3 regions of the Enterococcus sp. DIV1314a genome follow, and region 2 is predicted to be linked to each of the others. Evidence: predicted binding sites of a transcription regulator. Region 2 holds the regulator's gene; each other region holds the start of a gene.

Region 1 (7,625 bases), 1.9 Mb from region 2:
GCTGTGTCGGCCGCAATTAATTCTGCTGCCCGAATGGCTTGCAACCCCGCCCCAATCCCAATACTTTTCGTGTCAAGAACATACACGTCGATTTCTGACTCTGCCTCACCTAATAAACGCATCACATTATACGTCCCACTAAGTCCACTAGAGATGGTCACAATTAAGACTTTTTCAAACCCATCAGCTTTAATTTGATCAATCGTTTTTTGAATCGTTTGACCATCTGGCAGCGACGTGCTCGGAATTTCTTCTGAAAAACGTTGATACACTTCTTCCGGCGTAATATCGATTTTATCGGTGTACGTCCGATTCTTATAAATAATTTGTAAGGGCACCATATAAATGCCATACGTGTCAATCACGTCTTGTGGGACATCGGTACCTGAATCCACTAATAAAGCAATTTTTTCTTTATTCATTTTCTATTCCTTCTTTCAAATAACTTGTTTGGAGTGCAATAACTTTTTCTGCCAATAATTTATTGGCGAAAGCCTTTGAGGCACTATAAGCTGCTAAAAATTGAATTTCATCGTTTTCTGATTGATCATTTCTCTTTTTGTGCCCCGTCGCTTGGGCACAAACCTGTTGAATCGCGGCCTCTTGTATTTCACAATAAAGATTGTACGCTTGTCGAATGCCAATCATCTTTCCTTGAAATAATATCCCTTGCTTGACTTCATTAATTGTCAATACTTGCTTTAATAAGGTAATCGCAATCAAAAAGGCAACATGTTTACGCGTATATCTTTTTTTCTTCGGCGGAGGAATCATTCCATTTTTCACATAATTATTCACCATTGAAGCCGTTAATAATGTATGTTTATCTGAATGGATGACTGGCGATAAATAGTGATCGACTAGGGTAATAACTTGATCCATATACAAGTCAAGTTCAGGTAGTTCTTCCCAACGTGGCAAGTGAAATGACCACAACGATTCTCCCCAAGCTGACATCTTATGTTCTAATTCTTCCAATAAAAACCCCTTCTTTTATCATTCATTCGATTTTAATAAACTGATAATCTAGTTTTTAAAACTAGATATATTTTACCATAAATTGCTTCGTTTGAACATCAAAACAACACGATTTTAAATAAACGATTTATGCCACATTTGACTCTTGTCTGACGAAAATCCAGCCAACTTTTCAACTGATTTTTTTGATTTCTCCAAGTTGTTCTGGAAGATGACCTTTCTTTCGCTGCGTAAGTACGATAAAATAAGAAAATCAAGGAAAGAATTAAAGGAGTGATACTATGCAACGTTCCCATTTCGATGGCGGCCTATTCAGTTACTTTGGCCATTCATTACTAGCGGGACTGATGATTTTATTTTCGGGCGGATTATTGACCCCTTGGGCAATTGTTTTGATGCATCGATGGAAAACCAGACACACGGTTATTGATGGTTATCGCCTGGAGTTTTACGGTACCGGGATTGGGTTGTTTGGGCAATGGATAAAATGGGTACTCTTGACCATTATCACACTTGGAATTTATGGATTCTGGTTACATCTCAAACTGGAACAATGGAAAGTCAAATACACCACTGTTGGGGAAGTCGTCTACGCTACAAAGATTGAAGAGGAACTCGATTTTTAATATTTTACAAAGAGCCACAATAGTAGTCATTTCTGACTAAAAAAAAGACGCTTCTGGTGATTGCCCTTAGAGGCAGTCGCCAGAAGCGTCTGAATGTAAAAAAAATGAAGCCGCGAGAATCGTTTTCAAAATGCTTGCGCACCAACAATTCTCCGGCTCCGTGGGTTTGGCACCCATGGGGCGTGAGGGATTCGAACCCGCGACCCATTGATTAAGAGTCAATTGCTCTACCAACTGAGCTAACGCCCCGCTAAACTACTCTAATAGAATAGCACTCTCATTTGAAAAATGCAACGCTTTTTGTGCGTATCGTTTTACCTGATTGTCTAATGATTTTCTTCACAAGTTTATTTTTTTTCGACTAATTTCTCGTCTTTTGGGTGCTTAAAAGGCTCATGAATCATAGGTTCTATGAACAAAAAACTTTTAAAAAACCACAACAATTAGCGTCTCCCTTCTTCACAAACACAATATATAGTGTTTTTCCATTGACTTCCTACTAAATAAAGCTATACTATTATTTATAAGATTTAACAGTCAATGATTTCAAGGAGGAACAAAAATGAATATTAAATTATTTTCAAAAAACAACTGTATGCAATGCAACATGGCAAAGCGTTTCTTAACCGATAACCATATTTCTTTTGAAGAAATTAACTTAGATAACGAACCTACCGCAATCGATTGGTTAAAAGAGCAAGGATTCCAAAGTGTTCCTGTAGTTACGAGTGAAGCGAAAACGATCGTTGGTTTCCGCCCTGATTTATTACGCCAATTAGCTTCTTAAGATAGTCGAGCTGAAAAGTTCTTTTAAAATGTCACTAGATGTTGGATTTGTCTGTCGTAAGACTTCAAATCCTTCTTTTTATGCTCAGACCCACCCATTAATTAGAAAAGGTTGTGTACAAAGATGAGTCTTAAATCCATAAAAGATGTCACCTATTTTAAATTGAATAATGAAATTAATCGTCCTGTAAATGGACAGATTCCGTTACATAAAGATAAAGAAGCACTTGAAGCATTCTTTGCCGAAAATGTACGACCAAATACCAAAACGTTTGATTCAATTGAGGATAAAATCAATTACCTTATCGAAGAAGATTATTTAGAAGCAGAATTTATCGCTAAGTATTCGATGACGTTTATTGAGTCCCTTTATACATTTTTAGCTGAACAAAACTTCCGCTTCCAGTCATTTATGGCTGCTTACAAATTCTACGGTCAATATGCGTTAAAAACCAATGACGGTGAATCCTACTTAGAGACTTATGAAGACCGGGTAGCTTTTAATGCCCTTTACTTTGCAGATGGCGACGAAGAATTAGCACTAACGTTAGCGGATGAGATGATTCATCAACGCTACCAACCAGCAACACCCTCTTTCTTAAATGCAGGACGCAAACGTCGTGGCGAATTGGTTTCTTGTTTCTTAATTCAATTAACGGATGATATGAACTCTATCGGTCGTGGCATTAACTCTGCCTTACAATTGTCTCGAATTGGGGGCGGTGTAGGGATTACACTTTCAAACTTGCGTGAAGCAGGCGCGCCAATTAAAGGCTATGCGGGTGCCGCGAGTGGTGTGATGCCCGTCATGAAATTATTTGAAGACAGCTTTAGTTATTCCAATCAATTAGGTCAACGTCAAGGAGCCGGTGTCGTCTATTTGAACGTTTTCCATCCAGATATCATCTCTTTCTTATCAGCGAAAAAAGAAAATGCGGATGAAAAAATGCGCGTGAAGACTCTTTCTCTTGGTGTCATTGTGCCAGACAAATTCTATGAACTAGCTCGTAAAAATGAAGTGATGTATTTATTCAGTCCTTATAGTGTTGAAAAAGAATATGGCGTACCTTTTTCTTATGTTGATATCACCAAAGAGTATGACAACCTTGTTAACAACCCTCGGATTACCAAAACGAAAATCAATGCGCGTGAGTTAGAAGATGAGATTTCAAAATTACAACAAGAATCTGGCTATCCATATATTATTAACATCGATACCGCTAACCGTGCGAATCCAGTTGCTGGCAAAATTATCATGAGTAATCTCTGTTCTGAAATTCTTCAAGTTCAAGAACCTTCGTTAGTCAACGATATTCAAGAGTTTGAAGTGATGGGAACAGATATTAGCTGTAACCTTGGTTCAACGAATATCGTAAACTTAATGGAAAGTCCTGACTTTGGTCGTTCCGTGCGTGCGATGACCCGTGCGTTGACGTTTGTAACAGATGCTTCTGATATTGACGTGGTCCCGTCTATTCAACACGGAAATAAAATCAATCATACAATTGGTTTAGGCGCGATGGGCTTACACACCTACTTTGCGAAAAATCAAATGGAATATGGCTCACCAGAATCAATTGAGTTTACCGATATTTACTTTATGCTCTTAAATTACTGGACTTTAATGGAAAGTCATCAAATCGCGAAAGAAAAACAAATGACATTCCATAACTTTGAACAATCTAGTTATGCTGATGGTTCTTACTTCACCGATTACATCAATGCTGACTATACACCAACTTTTGAAAAAGTTGCAAAATTGTTTGAAGGAGTTACCATTCCCTCAAAAGAAGACTGGGCAGCCTTAGCAGCAAACGTGAAAGTCGATGGTCTTTACCACCAAAATCGCTTAGCGGTTGCACCAAACGGTTCTATTTCGTATATTAATGATACGAGTGCAAGTTTACATCCGATTACACGTTTAATTGAAGAACGTCAAGAAAAGAAAATCGGGAAAATTTACTATCCAGCGGCTTATTTATCCAATGAGACAATCAACTACTATAAATCAGCCTATGATATGGATATGCGCAAAGTGATTGATGTGTATGCGACTGCGCAAAAACACATTGATCAAGGAATGAGTATGACGTTATTTATGCGTTCTGAAATTCCAGAAGGTCTTTATGAATGGAAAACGACATCCAAACAAACGACAAGAGATTTAAATATCTTACGTCACTACGCCTTCAATAAAGGAATCAAATCCATTTATTATATTCGCACATTCACAGATGATGCGGAAGAAATCGGTAGTAACCAATGTGAGAGTTGTGTCATTTAACCGCTAAAAAGACACGGCAACTTTGAAGCTAGCGGGTTTTCCCTAGCTTCTTTTTTATTTCAAATTAAAGGAGGCCACCTTCCATGGCAAAGACGTATTACGCAGCAATTAACTGGAACGAAATTGAAGATATTATTGATAAATCTACTTGGGAAAAACTAACGGAACAATTTTGGTTAGATACCCGTATCCCACTTTCCAACGATTTGGATGATTGGCGTAGTTTATCGGATGCGGAAAAAGAAATGGTCAGTCACGTGCTTGGTGGCTTGACGCTCCTTGATACCGTCCAATCAGAAAGTGGAATGGCTCAATTAAAAGATGCGGTTCGCACACCACATGAAGAAGCGGTATTAAATAATATTGCTTTTATGGAATCCGTCCATGCGAAAAGTTATTCTTCCATTTTTAGTACCTTAAACACGAAAGCCGAAATCGAAAAAATCTTTGAATGGGTCGATACCAATCCTTACTTACAAAAAAAGGCTGAAATTATCAATGAAGTTTATAAAAATGGCTCAGATTTACAAAAGAAAGTCGCCAGCGTCTATTTAGAAACGTTCCTTTTCTACTCTGGGTTCTACACCCCTCTACATTATTTAGGGAACAATAAATTACCCAACGTAGCCGAAATTATCAAGTTAATTATTCGTGATGAGTCCGTTCACGGTACTTATATTGGCTACAAATTCCAATTAGGGTTCAATGAATTACCAGAAACGGAACAAGAATCACTGAAAGAATGGTTATATAACTTACTCTTTGAACTCTATGAAAACGAAGAAAAATATACCGCAGAACTTTATGATCATATTGGTTGGACGGAAGAAGTAAATACCTTCTTACGTTACAATGCGAATAAAGCACTCATGAACCTTGGACAAGATCCGTTATTCCCGGATACAGCCGATGATGTGAACCCGATTGTGATGAACGGTATTTCAACCGGTACGAGCAACCACGACTTCTTCTCGCAAGTCGGTAATGGTTATTTACTAGGAACCGTTGAAGCGATGCAAGATTCAGATTACCTCATTGGGCTTGATTAATTAACTATTTAAATAAACAAAAAGTCGATTTGCTCTTGAGCAGATCGACTTTTTTTTAGCGCGCACCAACCACTTGATGAGGCAAATACGGCTCTTCTAAGAATGCTACTTGTTCTGGTGTTAATGTCACATCAATTGCAGGTAACGCATCCAGTAAATGACTTTCCTTCGTTGCGCCAATAATTGGGACCGTGACTACTTCTTTTTGCATTAACCAAGCCAGTGCAACTTGTGCCCGTTTCACGTCCAGTTCTTCAGCTACTTGCGCCACACGTTCAACAATGACACGATCTTGATCCATCGTTTGATCATATTTCATTTTGGATGTTTGATCGGTTAATGAACGCTTCGTATCTCCGGTCCAATCGCGAGTCAGCCGACCAGAAGCTAACGGACTGTATGGGGTTATCGCAATTTTTTGATCCTCACAAAAAGGAATCATTTCTCTTTCTTCTTCACGGTATAACAGATTCAAATGGTTTTGCATGGAGACAAACTTTGTCCAACCATGTTTTTCCGCAATAAATTGCGCTTTGGCAAACTGCCACGTATACATCGCTGAAGCACCTAGATAACGAACTTTACCTGCTTTGACGAGATCATGTAGTGCTTCCATCGTTTCTTCAATTGGAGTCTGATAATCCCAACGATGAATAATATACAAATCAATATAATCCATTCCTAAACGTTTTAAACTTTCTTCTACTTGGAAAAAGATTTCTTTTCTTGAAAGGCCGCCACTATTAGGGGCTTTTTTCATCGGCATATATAGCTTTGTTGCCACCACTAGTTCTTCTCGTTTGCCAAAATCACGTAAGGCTTCCCCCAAGACTTCTTCACTACGCCCGAGCGAGTAAATATTGGCGGTATCAAAGAAGTTAATCCCAAGATCTAACGCTTTTTTGATCACCGGACGACTTTCTTCTTCTTCTAAAATCCAGTTATGAATCCAATTAGTTGGACTTCCAAATCCCATCGCACCCAGACATAGAGGTGAGACATCCAGACCCGTATTGCCTAATTTGATATATTCCATAAAAATCCTCCTTTAAAATCATTGCTCTTGTTATTGTATCAAAGAAATCAAATCGTGCACGAAAAGAAGATTCGCATTCCCCTTAAAATGAGGCCATGCATGCCACTTTTCTTTAATCTTTTACTCATTTTAACACAAATAAATGCCTTGTTTTGTCATTTGATAAAATAACAAAAAGGACATTTCTATTTATTGTTTATTTTTAAAAGAAGCATTCCATTAATATAAGCGTGTCCCTTTTTCTAATAAACTTTCTAATGTGGCGATATCTGATTCAGAGTAGAGATTGTAGCGACTCTTTTTAGCTTCAATCATCATCAACGCAAAGACCTTTTTGTCTTTGTCTATTGAATCGTCAAAACTATCGTATGAAATACGAGGATACTGGAGACGTAAATCTTGAAGCAATTCTTCCCGACTTTCATACATTTTAACGTACTCAAATTTTCCACTCTCATGTAATTCGGAAACGACTTCTTTAAATCTTTTCATTCGTAATCCCACCTTCTTTTGCTTAACTCATTCAATGAGCGAGAATAATCTCTTTGCCCATCTTCTATTCTAACACAAAGAAAAAAAGGTTTCTCTCTTATCCATAAAATAACATTTTCTTCAAATCTATTCGCGATCTTTTTTTATTTCTTCATTTCTTTTTAATTTTTATGCTTTACAACAGACGTTATCTATAGTAAATTGAAGCTATCAAAAAAATTAGGAAGGAGTGTTCATCATGAAATTACTTTTCATTCGCACAGCTACATTACCACAATTTCATATGAATCATCGAACTCCTTTACAATTAGGTAACCTTTAGGGGAAGTAGACTCTTTTCGTCTATTTCGCTCATATAAGTAAACGTTTATGCC
Region 2 (7,625 bases):
CCATGCGTGTTTTTGGCATTGAGGATCCGAAAGAAGTGACTGCCAATATGCGCCGGCAAGCAAAAGCCGTCAATTTTGGTATTGTGTATGGGATTTCGGATTATGGCTTATCCCAAAACTTAGGAATTTCCCGAAAAGAAGCGCAACAGTACATTGATACTTACTTTGAGCGCTATCCGGGTGTAAAAACGTTCATGCAAGAAATCGTGCGTGAAGCAAAAGATACCGGCTACGTTGAAACGCTTTTCCATCGTCGTCGCTATTTACCGGAGATTAATTCACGGAACTTTAATTTACGTTCATTTGCGGAACGAACAGCCATTAATTCACCGATTCAAGGAAGTGCCGCTGATATTATTAAAATGGCGATGATTCAATTAGAAAAGCGTCTAAAAGAAGAAAAATTAGAAGCGAAAATGCTACTACAAGTTCATGATGAGCTTGTCTTTGAAGTACCTGAAAATGAATTGACCCAACTTGATGCTCTCGTTAAAGAAGTGATGGAAAATGCCGTGACATTGACTGTTCCACTTGTGACGGACAGTAGTTGGGGTAAGACATGGTACGAAGCAAAATAGGTTAAGAGGAGGAAGGCACTGTGCCTGAATTACCAGAAGTTGAAACCGTTCGAAAAGGTCTCGAACGGTTAGTCTTGGGCAAAACGATTGATACTGTCACCGTTTTATGGCCAAGAATTATTGAATTACCGGAAGTTCCACTATTTCAAGCTTTTTTAAGCGGTCAAGAAATCATAGGCGTACAACGACGCGGAAAGTTTTTGATTCTCAAATTAACGGATTTTGATTTAGTTTCTCACTTGCGAATGGAAGGGAAATACGAATATTTCCCTTCCGCACAAACGGCTATTCAAGATAAACATACGCACGTCATCTTTCAAATGCAAGATGGGAGTCAGTTACAATACCGTGATGTGCGTAAATTTGGTCGGATGGCGCTCGTTCCTAAAAATCAAAGTTCGGAATATAAAGGCATTAAACAATTAGGTCCGGAACCGTTAAGTCATGATTTTGATAAGATTGCCTTTCAAGAGGCGTTAAAAAAGAAAACAATGGCAATTAAACCGTTACTCCTAAATCAAAAAATCGTGGTTGGCTTAGGCAATATCTATGTAGATGAAGCATTGTGGTTAGCGAGTATTCATCCTGAGCGCTTAGCCAGTTCACTTACCGAGCGTGAGACAAGTCTTTTGTATGAGAGTATCATTGCGGTCTTAGGTCAAGCGGTTGAAGCGGGTGGGACGACGATTCGAACCTATGCCAATGCGTTAGGAGAAGCAGGGACATTTCAAGTATCGCTTCAGGTCTATGGTCAAACCGGTCAGCCGTGTGCTAGATGTCAAACGCCAATCCAAAAAATAAAAGTCGCGCAACGCGGCACCCATTTTTGTCCAACTTGTCAAAAAATAAAGAGGTGAGAAGATGACACGAGTGCTAGGATTGACAGGTGGTATTGCGACTGGGAAAAGTACGGTTGTGTCAATTTTTCGTGCTTTAGGATTTCCAATTGTCGATGGCGATGAGATTGCGCGCTTGATTGTTGAACCGGGAAAACCCGCCTTAGCAGCGATTGCGGATCATTTTGGTTCGGCAGTCCTTTTTGAAAATGGCGAACTCAATCGCAAAAAATTGGGCGAGATCATCTTTTCAAATCCGCCTAAACGCGAAGCATTAGATCAATTACTAGATCCATACTTACGCGAGGCGATCTTGCAGCAAGTGGCCGAAAAAAAACAAGAAGCGCCGCTGGTCATCGTCGATATCCCACTGCTGTTTGAACGAAAATATGAATCTGTGGTCGACCAAGTAGCGGTCGTCTATGTGCCAGAAAGTGTTCAGCTCACTCGTTTAATGGCGCGTGATCAGTTATCAGAAAATGAAGCATGGGCACGCATTCGCAGTCAATTACCGATTGACAGAAAAAAAGAGCAGGCAGCAGTCGTCTTTGATAATCAAGGAAGCGTCGACGCAACCAAAAAGCAAGTAATGGATTGGTTGAAACAAGAGCACTTTATTTCTTGAGAAAAAGAAAAGAAAAAATCGTTATTCACTTAGGTTCTAACATTTTAAAAAAACGATAAAAACTCTAGCGTATCTAGAGTTTTTTGTCATTAAATGAGAGCGATAGGAAGAAATCATGTTATAATATCCTTAAATAGAAAACTTCTTTGTTGGAGTATTCGAATAAAATGAAAATGAGGTGGGAAAATGCAATGTCCAAAATGTCATCACAATAATTCCAAAGTTGTTGATAGTCGTCAAGCGGACGATGGTCGTACCATTCGTCGTCGTCGAGAATGTGAAAATTGTGGGTTCCGATTTACCACTTTTGAAAGAATCGAAGAAACACCTTTACTCGTTATTAAGAAAAACGGTACCCGAGAAGAATTTAATCGTGAAAAAGTTTTGCGTGGACTCGTACGATCGGCTGAAAAACGTCCGGTAACGATGGATCAAATGGAAAAAATTGTCGATCAAGTCGAACGTAAAATTCGCGAATCTGGCGAAAGTGAAATCCCGACTAATTTAATTGGGGAATACGTCATGGAATATTTAGTTGATTTAGATGAAATTGCCTATATTCGTTTTGCGAGTGTGTATCGTCAATTCAAAGACATGTCCGTTTTCTTAAAGGAATTACAGGATATCGTTGAAAAGGCAAAGGATAAAAATGACGCGTAAAGGAGGAGTAAGATGCCTAATACGTGGGAAAAAATAACACCAAATACGATATATCAAGTATTCAAAGCGCTCCCTCTGACACAAGAAGGCAAGGATGGCCTCCTTTATTTATATCAACCGATTATTGGGGCCCAAGCGTTAGCCTTATATTTTCAGTTTTTAGGTGATGAAGCGGACTCAAACGAAAGTGAGTTCATCCATTTAGATTGTTTAAATGCCTTAAATATCGGGTTATCTCCTTTTTTAGAAGCGCGCAAACGCTTAGAAGGAATGGGTCTATTAACCGTTTTTGAAAAAGAGGATCCAGAATTCGGAAAAATGTACCTTTATCAATTAGAAGAACCACTCGTTCCACAAAATTTTATAAAAGATGTCACGTATAGCTTTTTGCTACATCAAGCCGTAGGTGAACGAAAGTTTAAACAATTAACCCGTCGCTTTAAACCTAAAAAAATCAATAGAGCCGATTATCAAGAAGTGACAGCTAACTTTACGACTGTTTATGGGAATCTTGATTTAAATCTATTTTCCCGTACTTCTGATCAATTGGAAAACGTTGCAAAAGAATACGAACAAGCAAAAGAACCTGGTTTAAAGGTGGATACTACGCAGCTAGATTGGCATTTCTTAATGGAGCTAGCGAACAAAAAATTTATTTCAAAAACGAATTTTACGAGTGATTTTAAAGCACAACTGACCGTATACGCGAACTTATATGGTTATAATGAACTCGAACTGGTAGACGATTTATTAGTCCAAGTCGTCGCACTTGATACAGGTCTGGTTGATGCTAGACAACTCAAACAATTTGTCGAAAGAAAGCACCAAACGACATTTCAAAGACCAAGCATGCAGCCGGTTAGTGAAGAAGCAGATGTGCGTCGATTTAATTTACTTCGTCAAACGGGTTACTCTGAAAAAGATATTCAATTAATTAAACTGAGCGAAAAAACGGCACCGTATGATTTTTTAGAAGCAATTAAAGTGGAAAAGAAGAGTTATGTGACGGACAGTGAAAAATGGTTGTTGAAATCGTTAGTTGAACGAAGCCCATTACCAAACTCAGTGATTAATATTTTGATTCACTACGTCTTAGTTATCCAAGACAATAGTACATTGCAACCGAATTTTGTGAATACGATTGCGACGAATTGGTCTGAAAAAGGGTTTCAAAGTCCTGAAACAGCTATTCAATATGCGCGAGAATTTGTGAAAGAATCAAAAGAAAAACAAGCAGCTCGCGAACAAGTGAAAAATACACGTCCCAATAATTATTCGCGCCCACCGATTCGCAAAGAAACGTTGCCAGATTGGGCCATCAAGCCAAAAGTGACAGAAGAAAACCCCGAAAAACAAGCTGAAATTAATCAGCGCTTGCAAGCCTATTTAAAACGCAAAGAAGGTGAAAGTTAATGGAAAATGTCGGAAGAGAATTAAATAAGCTGATTGACCAACGCAATTATCGTGCGCGTTTTCAAGAGATGATGGCAGAAGTCCTAGCCAATCCTGAAGTGAAAAGCTTTATCGACGAAAACAAAGACTATTTGACGGAAATGGATATTGAAAAAAGTTATGCAAAATTATACGAATTCGTGCAAGAAAAACGAAAATTCGATGCGCAAGACCAACGGATGATTGCTCCTGGTTACGAACCGCAATTAATCTTGAATTTCCATTCAATCGATGTTACGTATGTCCCGACCCAAGACTTATTAGCACGGAAACATCAAGAAGAAGTCCGAAATCGAATTCATGCTGTTAATATGCCAAAAGATATTCAAGATGCACGGATTAGTAATTACGAAGGCACGACAGGACGCGGTGAAGCCTTAATGGCGAGTATTGATTTTATTGAGTCCTATACGGCAAATCCGAAACAATTTCACAAAGGGTTATATCTTGTCGGAAGTTTTGGCATTGGCAAAACCTACTTATTAGGTGCGATTGCGCGTGACTTAGCAGAAGCGGGGTATTCAACAACCCTCCTGCATTTTCCGACTTTTGCAGTGGAAATGAAGCAAGCAATTGGCAAAGATTTAGTAGGCGAAAAACTCAATGAGATTAAAAATGCGCCCGTTTTAATGTTAGATGATATTGGGGCGGATGCGATGAGTAGCTGGATTCGCGATGAAGTATTCGGTGTCATCTTGCAACATCGTATGCAAGAACAATTGCCTACTTTCTTTTCCTCCAATTTCACCATGTTAGAATTAGAACGCCATCTATCGGTGACACAACGTGGAGAAGAAGAACCACTAAAAGCGAAGCGAATTATGGAGCGCATTCGTTATTTAACAAAAGAAATTGAAATGACCGGTAAAAATCGCCGAAATCAATCATGAGGAGGATCAACACAGTATGAAAAAAATAATCAATGGTAGTTTAATCTTATTTTCAGTGATGTTACTAGGTGCCTGTACAACAACAACAAATACCGAATCGACTCAGAGTGAGTCGATGGTTGAAAGTAGCAATAGCATGTCTACAACGAAGGAGGAAGAAATCGTGACCATTTTTACAGCAACGGTTGAAAGTGTAACAGAATTAGAAACACAAGAATCAGCTGTCCAAATTTTACTAACCGATGTAGAAGCCGTGCAAGATTCCGAAAATGCGACGACTTCGTTTAATGACGGGGTGGCAATTAATGTTGATCCTACAACACTGGATTTTGATTTTAATGATCTAAAAGCGGGCGATAAACTGAAAGTATCGTTGGATCACCCAGCGATCATGACCATGTCCATCCCACCGCAAATTCCAGGGAATTCAATTCTTTCGGTGGAATTAGTGAAGTAATTTCTTTTTAAGAGTTGCGACGATTTCCTGTCGCAACTCTCTTATCATTTTATTTTGGAGGTTGTTTTTTTAGTGAATGAACAAGTTTTATCATCAAGGTTAATGCAAGTCGGAAAACAAGTTCCACTCGGTGCACGTTTAGCGGATATCGGTTCCGATCATGCTTATTTACCTACTTACTTAGTATTAAAGCAGCAAATTCCTTTTGCCGTTGCGGGAGAAGTCGTTAGAGGGCCATATGAATCGGCAAAGAAACAAGTAGCAAAAAACGGCTTAGAAAATCAGATTATTGTTCGGTTAGCAGATGGTCTCGCGGCAATCCATGCAGAAGATCAGATTGATGCGATTTCCATTGCTGGAATGGGTGGCGCCTTGATTCGCAACATATTAGAAAATGGTAAACAACAAGGACAACTAACAGATAATGAAACCTTGATTTTACAACCCAATGTGGGTGAAGCAACGTTGCGAAACTGGTTGATACGAAATGACTATGAAATTCGTCATGAAGAAATACTAGAAGAAAATCAAAAAATTTATGAAATCATTGTAGCGATTCCCAGTGATCGTAACTTGTCGTATTCAAAGAAAGAGTTGTTTTTTGGACCGATTTTATTAAAGGAGCGATCGCTTATTTTCTTACAAAAATGGCAAAAAGAGTTAACGAATAAACAACGCGTGCTCAAAGAATTAACAAAAGCGCAAGAATTACCTCTGGAAAAAATAGCAGAAGTCAAAGAACAATTACAATGGATCGAGGAGGTCTTAGCATAATGGTGAATGGCTTAGAAGTGATTCGTCGTTTCGAAACGCGTTTCCCTTTATGGTTGGCAGAAGAAGGCGATCCGGTTGGGTTACATATTGGAGAGCTTGATCGCAATATTGAGCGTATCATGGTTACCTTAGACGTTCGTCCAGAAGTCGTTGCAGAAGCAATCGAAAAGCAAGTCGATCTCATTATTGCAAAACATCCGCCAATTTTTCGTCCGATTCAGCGCTTGACGCCTGAAAATCCGCAAACTAAAATGTATTTGGATTTGATTAAGCATGACATTGCGGTTTATGCAGCACATACGAATATGGATATTGCTCAAAATGGCTTAAATGATTGGTTTTGTGAAGCTTTAGGAGTGGAAGTCGATCATTATCTAACAAAAACGCATGAAGTGGCTTTGCGCAAATTAGTCGTGTTTACACCAAAAGATAATGCTCATACGATGCGACAAGCATTGGGCGATGCAGGAGCAGGATCACAAGGCGAATACCATCATACGAGTTATTCCATGTCCGGTATTGGACGCTTTACACCTACTGAGTCGGCAGACCCGACCATTGGCGTAGCGCATCAACCGGAAGAAGTTTCTGAAGAAAGAATTGAAGTCATCTATCCTGAAACGATTGAACGTCAAGTGATAGAAGCGATGCTTGCGGTTCATCCTTATGAAGAACCGGCTTATGATATCCTCTCTTTACACAATCCGCCGCAGACTTATGGCGTCGGACGAGTAGGTTCGTTAAAAGAAGCCATGTCGCTTGATGATTTTGTTGAGAAAGTAAAACGTTGCTTTGATTTAGAGACACTACGCGTAATCGAACCCACGAATCCTAAAAAACACATTAAGCGCATTGCTATTTGTGGTGGTTCAGGTGAGAAGTTTTATGTTGATGCTTTAAAACACCGAGCAGATGTTTATCTTACCGGGGACGTCTACTATCATACAGCTCATGATATGCAAGCTGCAGGGTTGACTGTGATTGATCCTGGACACCATATTGAAGTGCTTTGTGTCCCTAAAGTAGTAGAAATATTAGAAAAATGGAAAAAAACAGAAGAATGGGATGTTGCGATTATTCCTTCCCGGACGAATACGAATCCTTTCCAAGATAGATGATAGATGAGGAGAAAAAGTAAAATGAAATATGACAATTTATTACCCCGTTTTTTACGTTATGTTCAAATTGAAACGCAATCAGATCCAACGAGCAAGACGACACCATCAACGCAATCACAAGTCGATTTTGCGATGATTCTAAAAAAAGAATTAGAAGAATTAGGCATGTCGGATGTTTTTTACAATGAAGCGAATGGTTTTTTAACGGCAACGTTACCTGCAAACACTGACAAGA
Region 3 (7,625 bases), 350 kb from region 2:
CAATTCTTCGGTGTAGGGCGTGCCGTATCGGAAATTTTGGACAGCTTTATTAAAGCACCCTTCACAAGCAAAGAGGCAACCACTCACGTATAAACTATTTCTGACGCCTTCGCCATCAACGAAATTAAAAGCTTTATAATCGGCAATGTAGTTTTGGCTATAATCTTTTGCTGCCCATTCTTTCGGTTGGGGATTCCTCATGGCCTATTACTCCTTCCTTTTTGTTTATTTCATGTGTTTAACGCGAGCTGAAATTTCTTTGTGACGTCCATGAACCATCGGACGCGCTTGCGGATTCCCTAAATAACCACACGTTCTTTTTACCACGTCACAGGTTTTTGGATCATGGTTTCCACATTGGGGACATTCAAATCCGCGTTCAGTTGGATTGAAGTCACCTTCAAATCCACACTCATAACAATGGTCAATCGGGGTATTTGTGCCTAAATAGCCGACACGATCATAAGAATAATCCCAAACAGCTTCTAATGCTTTTGGATTTTGTTGTAAGACAGGATATTCACAGTAATGAATAAAGCCGCCGGAACAAAATTCAGGATAATCTTTTTCAAAGTCTAGTTTTTCAAATGGTGTTGGATTTTTCCGAACATCATAGTGAAAACTATTCGTGTAATAATCTTTGTCCGTAATATCAGGTACGACGCCGAATTTTTCGGTATCTAGACGACAGAAACGATCGGTTAGACTTTCACTCGGTGTGGAATAAACGCTAAAGTGATAGCCATATTCATTGGACCAATCATCGACGTGTGCTTTGAGCGATTTCAAAATGGCTAAGGTGAAATCTTTGGCTTCTTTATTTGTTTCCCAATCACCACCATAAAAGGCAGCAGCTGACTCGTAAAGACCAATATACCCTAATGACACCGTTGCCCGACGGTTTTTAAACAGTTGATCGACTTTTTCGCCGCGTTTTAGACGATTACCAAAAGCGCCATACATATATAAGATAGGAGCGTTTTCTGGTGAGGCTTCTTTGCAACGCTCGGTGCGGTAAATCAAGGCATCTTTGACAATACTCAAGCGTTCTTCTAACAGACTCCAGAAGCGTTCCATACTGCCATTTGCTTCCAAGGCAATTCGAGGGAGATTAAGCGTCACGACACCTAAATTCATTCTTCCAACATTGACCTCGTTGCCATTTTCATCTTTCCAACCTTGAAGGAACGAGCGACAACCCATAGGTACTTTAAAACTACCAGTCAGCTCGACTAATTTGTCATAGTTTAAAACATCTGGATACATCCGTTTGGTTGCACATTCCAAGGCGAGTTGTTTGATGTCGTAATTTGGATCTTCTGGATTCGCATTGACACCGCGTTTCATTGAGAAGATTAATTTAGGAAAGATAGCTGTTCGGCCTTCTTTACCTAGCCCTTTGATACGATTAAGCAAAATTGCTCGTTGAATTTCACGTTCGAACCAATTCGTGCCAAGACCGAAACCAAGTGATGTAAAGGGTGTTTGGCCATTTGACGTAAACAAGGTATTGATTTCATATTCTAGACTTTGCATGGCGTCATAAATATTCTTTTGCGTTTGTTGTCGCGCATAGGCTTGTTGGCGTTCCTCGCCGTCAATCCATTCTTTGGCATCTAGCAGATGTTTCTCATAGTTTAATTTCGCAAAAGGCGCAAGTAATTCATCAATTCGGTCAGCAGAACAGCCACCATATTGGCTAGATGCAACGTTTGCGATAATTTGTGAAATTTGAGCAGTCGCAGTTTGAATCGATTTTGGCGATTCGACTTCTGCATTTCCAATCTTAAAGCCATTGTTTAACATCCCTTGAAAATCAATTAAACAACAATTGGTCATTGGTGAATACGGATGATAATCCAAGTCATGGTAATGAATATCGCCTTTTTGATGCGCATTTGAGACATGTGGTGGAAGCATCTTTAGGCCAATCGATTTTCCGACAATTCCAGCGGTTAAATCGCGTTGGGTGTTGAAGACGTCACTGTCTTTATTCGCGTTTTCATTGACGACTTGCTGATCTTTATTCATCAGTTTTTCAATCGTAAAATTAATGTCTGTCGCTTTACTGCGTTCAAAATCCCGTCGTGTGCGATAACTAATATAATGTTCTGCTAGGGCATACTCCCCGCTTTCTAAGAGGATATGTTCGACGATATTTTGAATTTCATAAATTTTAATATTATCAACAAATCGTTGGGCAATTTCGAGATCAACTTTTTCAACAATCGTTAAAATTAGTTGATGATCAAGAGGAGAAAGCTCACCTGAAATTTGGCGTTTGGCATTAACTAATGCATCATAAATTTTCTGATCATCAAAATCGACTAGACGACCATCACGCTTGATAATCTTCATACTATCTAATCCTTTTTGTGCGCGATGCATTTGTGTATCTTTTCTCTTAAGGTTCATCATTTGTACTCACTCCTTTAAATTCTACTCTCTTATAATAGGATAAAACTTTAGGATAATCAACCTATATATTGTGTTAAAAAGACTTGACAAGGAAAAGAAAACACCATATATAGTGTTTATGCATTAAATATACGTTCGTAAAACAGATGAAATATCGCATTTTCATTTGTTTTTTTCTACACATAATGAATAAAAAAAGATTGTATTGTATAATTCAAATATAGAAATAAAAAGAGAAAGGCTAGTAAAGAAGATTAGAAATGCTATAATTAAGAGCGTATTCAAACTTAAAGGAGTGGCAAGTCATGTTAGAACAAAAAGAAGAACAATTATTGATTGATTTAACTTCTGCTCGCGGTGTACCGGGCAATGAAGAAGAAGTTCGAGAAGTCTTTAAGACATATGCGAAAGACTATGCAGATGACATTTTCTTTGATGGTATCGGGAGCGTCATCGCCAAACACGCCGGCAGTAAAGGTGGCGGACCAAAAATCTTTATTAGTGGTCACATGGATGAAGTCGGTTTTATGGTAACAAAAATTACCGAAAAAGGCTTTATCGAGTTTCAAACGTTAGGTGGTTGGTGGGGTCAAGTCATGTTGGCTCAACAAGTCGAAATTAAAACGCAAGACGGTCAGATTATTCATGGCGTGATTGGGTCAAAACCGCCGCATGTTTTAAGCGTTGAAGCACGCAAGCAACCTTATGAAGTTAAAGATATGTTTATTGATATTGGGGCTTCTAGTCAAGAAGAAGCAAAAGCTTGGGGCATTCGTCCAGGCGATATGATTACGCCGTATATTGAGTACAAACGCATGAACGGCAGTAAATTTTTACTTGCAAAAGCATGGGATAACCGTGCGGGTACAGCTGTTGCATTACGTGTGTTAGAAAATCTAGCCAAAGAGGGACACGATAATTGTTTATTTGCCGGTAGTAGCGTTATGGAAGAAGTTGGTCTTCGAGGCGCACGCACGAGTTCTTATTTAGTCAATCCTGACATTGCGATTTCGCTTGATACAGGGACAGCTGGGGATACACCAGGTATGACACCTAAAGAAGCCGATTCTGTCTTAGGACAAGGACCGCAAGTCTTAATTTTTGATGCTTCTTTAATTCCGCACAAAAAATTATTGAACTTTGTCGTGAATGTGGCAGAAGAGCTAGAGATTCCTTTCCAATATACGGTGATTGCAGGTGGCGGCACGGATGGTGGACAAATGCACTTAAATCGTAAAGGAGTTCCAACGATTGCCATTACAGTTCCGATTCGTTATTTACATTCACACACTTCTGTGATGCATGAAGATGATTATTTAAATACCGTTAAATTAGTGACTGAAGTCGTTCGTCGTTTAGATGACGCTGCGGTGAAAGAATTACTGAGTTATTAATCACATAACGGTCAAAAAGACTTGAGTCGTAAATGAATCAGGTCTTTTTGATGCATCGCACGCGAATAGGCAGCAAAATGCTGTTCAAAAAATGCTTCATTTCATCTATTTTTTTGAATCTATGATAATCTATTGTGGGAGGTGTCGACCAATGAAAATTACGACTTTAGGCTGTCTAGGGGCTTATCCTTATCAAGGAGAGGGAACGACCAGTTTTTTGTTACAATCAGCTGAATTTAATTTATTGCTTGATGCAGGTAGTGGCAGTTTGCTTCAGTTACAAAAAGTACTCGATCCATTGGCGTTAGATGCGGTGATTTTGAGTCATTATCATCATGATCACATCGCAGATTTAGGCGTTTTACAGTATTACTGGCAACTGTACCCAAAAACAAGTGACCGCAAACTCTTGCCGATCTATGGTCATAACGAAGATTCGGTTCATTTTGACAGCTTATCTCTTCCAAATGTTTCACAGGGCTATAACTACTTGGCAGACGAAAGCCTTGAAATGGGGCCTTTTTCCATCACCTTTATGAAAACAATCCACCCGGTTGTGTGTTACGCGATGCGGATTGTGGAAAAGTCGACCGGAAAAGTATTCGTCTTCACGGGGGATTCGGGCTATTTAGAAGGATTTATCGAATTTGCAAAAGAAGCGGACTTATTTTTAGCAGATACGTATTTATTTGCCGGAAATGAACGGCATTTTGCACATTTTACTTCCCAAGAAGCCGGTGAATTAGCGCGTTTAGCGGGTGTGAAACAGTTAGCTCTAACCCACCTACCTCAATTTGGGGATTTACAACAATTACAAGAAGAAGCCCAACTCGCAGCAGGGGAAGACGTGGTCGTCTCACTCGCAGCAGTCGGAAAAGTTTTTACACTCTAGGAGGAATCTTACATGATTTTTGTGCCAAATGAATTAACCGATCCACGAATCAATCTAGCCTTAGAAACATTTTTATTGCAGGAATTAACGGTAGATGAACCAATTTTATTGTTTTATATTAATGAACCGTCCATTATTATTGGGCGCAATCAAAATACGATTGAAGAAATTAACCAAGAATATGTCGATGAAAAAGGAATCCATGTTGTGCGTCGTTTAAGTGGCGGGGGCGCAGTGTACCATGATTATGGAAACTTAAACTTTAGTTTTATCATGCCGGACGATGGTAATTCATTCCGTGATTTTGCCAAAGTGACGCAACCAATTATTCAAGCGTTACATGAGTTAGGGGTGACGGGTGCCGAGTTAAAAGGGCGCAATGATTTGGTGATTGAGGACAAGAAGTTTTCAGGGAATGCGATGTATGCAACGAATGGCCGGATGTTTGCGCATGGAACGATTATGTTTGATAGTGAAATTGATGAAGTGGTAAATGCATTAAAAGTACGTGCGGATAAAATTGCGTCAAAAGGGATCAAATCGATTCGCTCACGTGTGACAAATATTAAACCATTCTTAGATGAACATCATGAAGCAATGGACACGAAAGATTTTCGTCAAGCTATCTTGCTTAAAATTTTTGGGGTTGATTCAATGGATGATATTAAAACATATGAATTAACCGAAGAGGATTGGCAAAAAGTGAACGAAATCTCCGCTAAATACTACGCTAATTGGGACTGGAATTACGGAAAATCGCCGAAGTTTGAATTGGAACGCCGTAAACGATTCCCAATTGGTTCCGTCGAAATAAAAATGAATGTCCAAAAGGGAGTCATCACGGATTTAAAAATCTTTGGCGATTTCTTTGGATTAGGTGAAATCAAAGATGTGGAAGAGCAGTTAATTGGCACAAAATATGAAAAAGAAGCCTTAAAAGAAGCTATCAGTAAGATTGATATTGCGAAATATTTTGGCAATATTACAGCAGAAGATTTATTCACATTGATTTACTAAGCAGTCAATCACCAGAGCATCGCGTCTAAGAAATTAGGCGCGGTGTTTTTTTTTTAGGGGCAAAAGACCGAGAACAGATAAGGACTTAAGGCTGATTTTTTCCGAAAAAACCTGTGATAGATTTAATAAAGACACAAAATATGGAGGGAAAAGCAATGAAACAAAACGTTGTGACAGTGAATCAGGTAAAAAAAGTCTATGGAAAAAAGGGCAGTGAGCAGTATGAGGCCTTAAAGAAAATTGACTTTTCAGTCGGAGAAGGCGAATTTGTCGGAATTATGGGGCCTTCTGGTTCAGGTAAAACGACCTTATTAAATATGTTATCTGCCCTCGATCAACCAACGCAAGGGGAAGTGATGATTGCCGGTCAACCATTAGCGGGGATGAAAGAAAATCAATTAGCGCAGTTTCGTAGTCAAAACATTGGCTTTATCTTCCAAGATTTTAATTTACTAGAAAATTTAACGATGTTCCAAAATATTGCTTTGCCCTTATCATTACAAGGCGTTGCGTCGAAAAAAATTGAGACACAAGTTCGAAAAATGGCTAAGATACTAGCAATTTCAGAAATCTTGGATAAATATCCGGCAGAAGTTTCAGGAGGCCAAAAACAACGAGCAGCAGCTGCTAGAGCCTTGATTCATCAACCCAAGTTATTACTAGGAGATGAACCAACAGGGGCCTTAGATTCTAAGAATGCCAAAAATTTACTTGAAGCGTTACGTCACCTAAATGAAGACTACCAAACAACGATTTTAATGGTGACTCATGATCCGATGAGTGCCAGTTATTGTAAACGAATCTTATTTATTCAAGATGGGAAAATCTATAAAGAAATTACTCGAAATGCCAATCAACAAGTTTTTTACCAAGAAATCTTAGCTATTTTGTCACACGTTGATTTCGATGAAAGTCAGGTGTAAGCCATGACTTGGAAATTATCCTTTATTAGTGTCAAAAAACGGTGGCAAGATTATGTCGTTTTATTAGCCGGTTTAGTGATTTCTGTTGCTATTTTTTATCTCTTTCAAACAATGGCGTTTAATTCAACTTTTCTTGCAGAGGTCATCCCAACACTCGCAGATATTGGAATCATTTTTCAATTAGGGACAGTTTTGCTTGCTATTATTACGGTTGTTTATATTTTTTATGCCAATTCCTTCTTACTTTCAATGCGCAAAAAAGAATATGGTATGTATTTAATGCTTGGCGCAAAGAAAACGAAAATCAAACAAATGATGGCTATCGAAACACTCGTGATTGGTTGTGTCTCGTTAGTGATCGGATTAGTCATTGGGATGGGCCTCGCGCAAGGAATGACGCAATCTTTAATGGCCCGTTTAGACGTGACTAGTGAACTTTACCAAGCCTTCTCACCGATGGCCATGGGCGTCACCATTCTATTTTTTAGCATCTTATTTCTATTCACGGCGCTTTTGAATGGCTTGAAATTTTCTCGCACGAAGTTATTACAACTCTTGAAAGAAGAAGACGTCGTTGAAACATTTCGTCCTTCTCCTCTTTTGACAGGTGGTTTAACCTTTTTTTCGCTCATTCTCTTAGGGGTTGGGTACGCCTCTTTATGGAATTTGATGACCCTTGGGGTGACAGGTCTAGTGATTGCCTTATTTACGATTACTTTTGGGACATTTTTATTCTTCAGCGCGTTATTTCCATTTGTCACCAATCGCTTAAAAAATCACCGTCGCTTCGCCAATAAAAAATTACGCATGTTTACCTTATCTCAATTAAGTTTTAAAGCCAGCGCCTTGAGTCGTGTTCTGGGAATGGTGGCGATGTTAGTTGCGCTTTCTTTAGGTGCGGTATCTGTCGGGAATGCTTTTAACAATTACAAAGAAGCGTTATTAAATCAAATGCCATATGATCTTGTTTTATACAATCCA

What was found. Region 2 encodes NrdR, which represses ribonucleotide reductase genes. Its sites were predicted from a motif close to ACACNATATATNGTGT; they were not measured.
Region 1: the regulator NrdR is predicted to act here: its motif matches at 2,070-2,085, upstream of nrdH (glutaredoxin-like protein NrdH).
Region 3: the regulator NrdR is predicted to act here: its motif matches at 2,519-2,534, upstream of nrdD (anaerobic ribonucleoside-triphosphate reductase).

What each region holds. Positions count from the first base shown of each region.
Region 1 is NZ_JBIOQP010000001.1:161,676-169,300, forward strand. It holds gene IGI68_RS00810 (DegV family protein) at 1-422, opposite strand, end outside; gene IGI68_RS00815 (DUF1836 domain-containing protein) at 415-978, opposite strand; gene IGI68_RS00820 (DUF898 family protein) at 1,260-1,604, shown strand; tRNA gene IGI68_RS00825 (tRNA-Lys) at 1,781-1,853, opposite strand; gene nrdH (glutaredoxin-like protein NrdH) at 2,167-2,391, shown strand; gene nrdE (class 1b ribonucleoside-diphosphate reductase subunit alpha) at 2,515-4,674, shown strand; gene nrdF (class 1b ribonucleoside-diphosphate reductase subunit beta) at 4,758-5,723, shown strand; gene IGI68_RS00845 (aldo/keto reductase) at 5,779-6,759, opposite strand; gene IGI68_RS00850 (hypothetical protein) at 6,979-7,251, opposite strand.
Region 2 is NZ_JBIOQP010000001.1:2,024,508-2,032,132, forward strand. It holds gene polA (DNA polymerase I) at 1-578, shown strand, start outside; gene mutM (DNA-formamidopyrimidine glycosylase) at 599-1,435, shown strand; gene coaE (dephospho-CoA kinase) at 1,440-2,039, shown strand; gene nrdR (transcriptional regulator NrdR) at 2,226-2,699, shown strand; gene IGI68_RS09625 (replication initiation and membrane attachment family protein) at 2,712-4,112, shown strand; gene dnaI (primosomal protein DnaI) at 4,112-5,041, shown strand; gene IGI68_RS09635 (hypothetical protein) at 5,058-5,498, shown strand; gene IGI68_RS09640 (tRNA (adenine(22)-N(1))-methyltransferase) at 5,571-6,272, shown strand; gene IGI68_RS09645 (Nif3-like dinuclear metal center hexameric protein) at 6,269-7,390, shown strand; gene pepT (peptidase T) at 7,412-7,625, shown strand, end outside.
Region 3 is NZ_JBIOQP010000001.1:1,677,217-1,684,841, forward strand. It holds gene nrdG (anaerobic ribonucleoside-triphosphate reductase activating protein) at 1-201, opposite strand, end outside; gene nrdD (anaerobic ribonucleoside-triphosphate reductase) at 226-2,418, opposite strand; gene IGI68_RS07885 (M42 family metallopeptidase) at 2,724-3,812, shown strand; gene IGI68_RS07890 (MBL fold metallo-hydrolase) at 3,964-4,704, shown strand; gene IGI68_RS07895 (lipoate--protein ligase) at 4,717-5,721, shown strand; gene IGI68_RS07900 (ABC transporter ATP-binding protein) at 5,877-6,644, shown strand; gene IGI68_RS07905 (FtsX-like permease family protein) at 6,648-7,625, shown strand, end outside.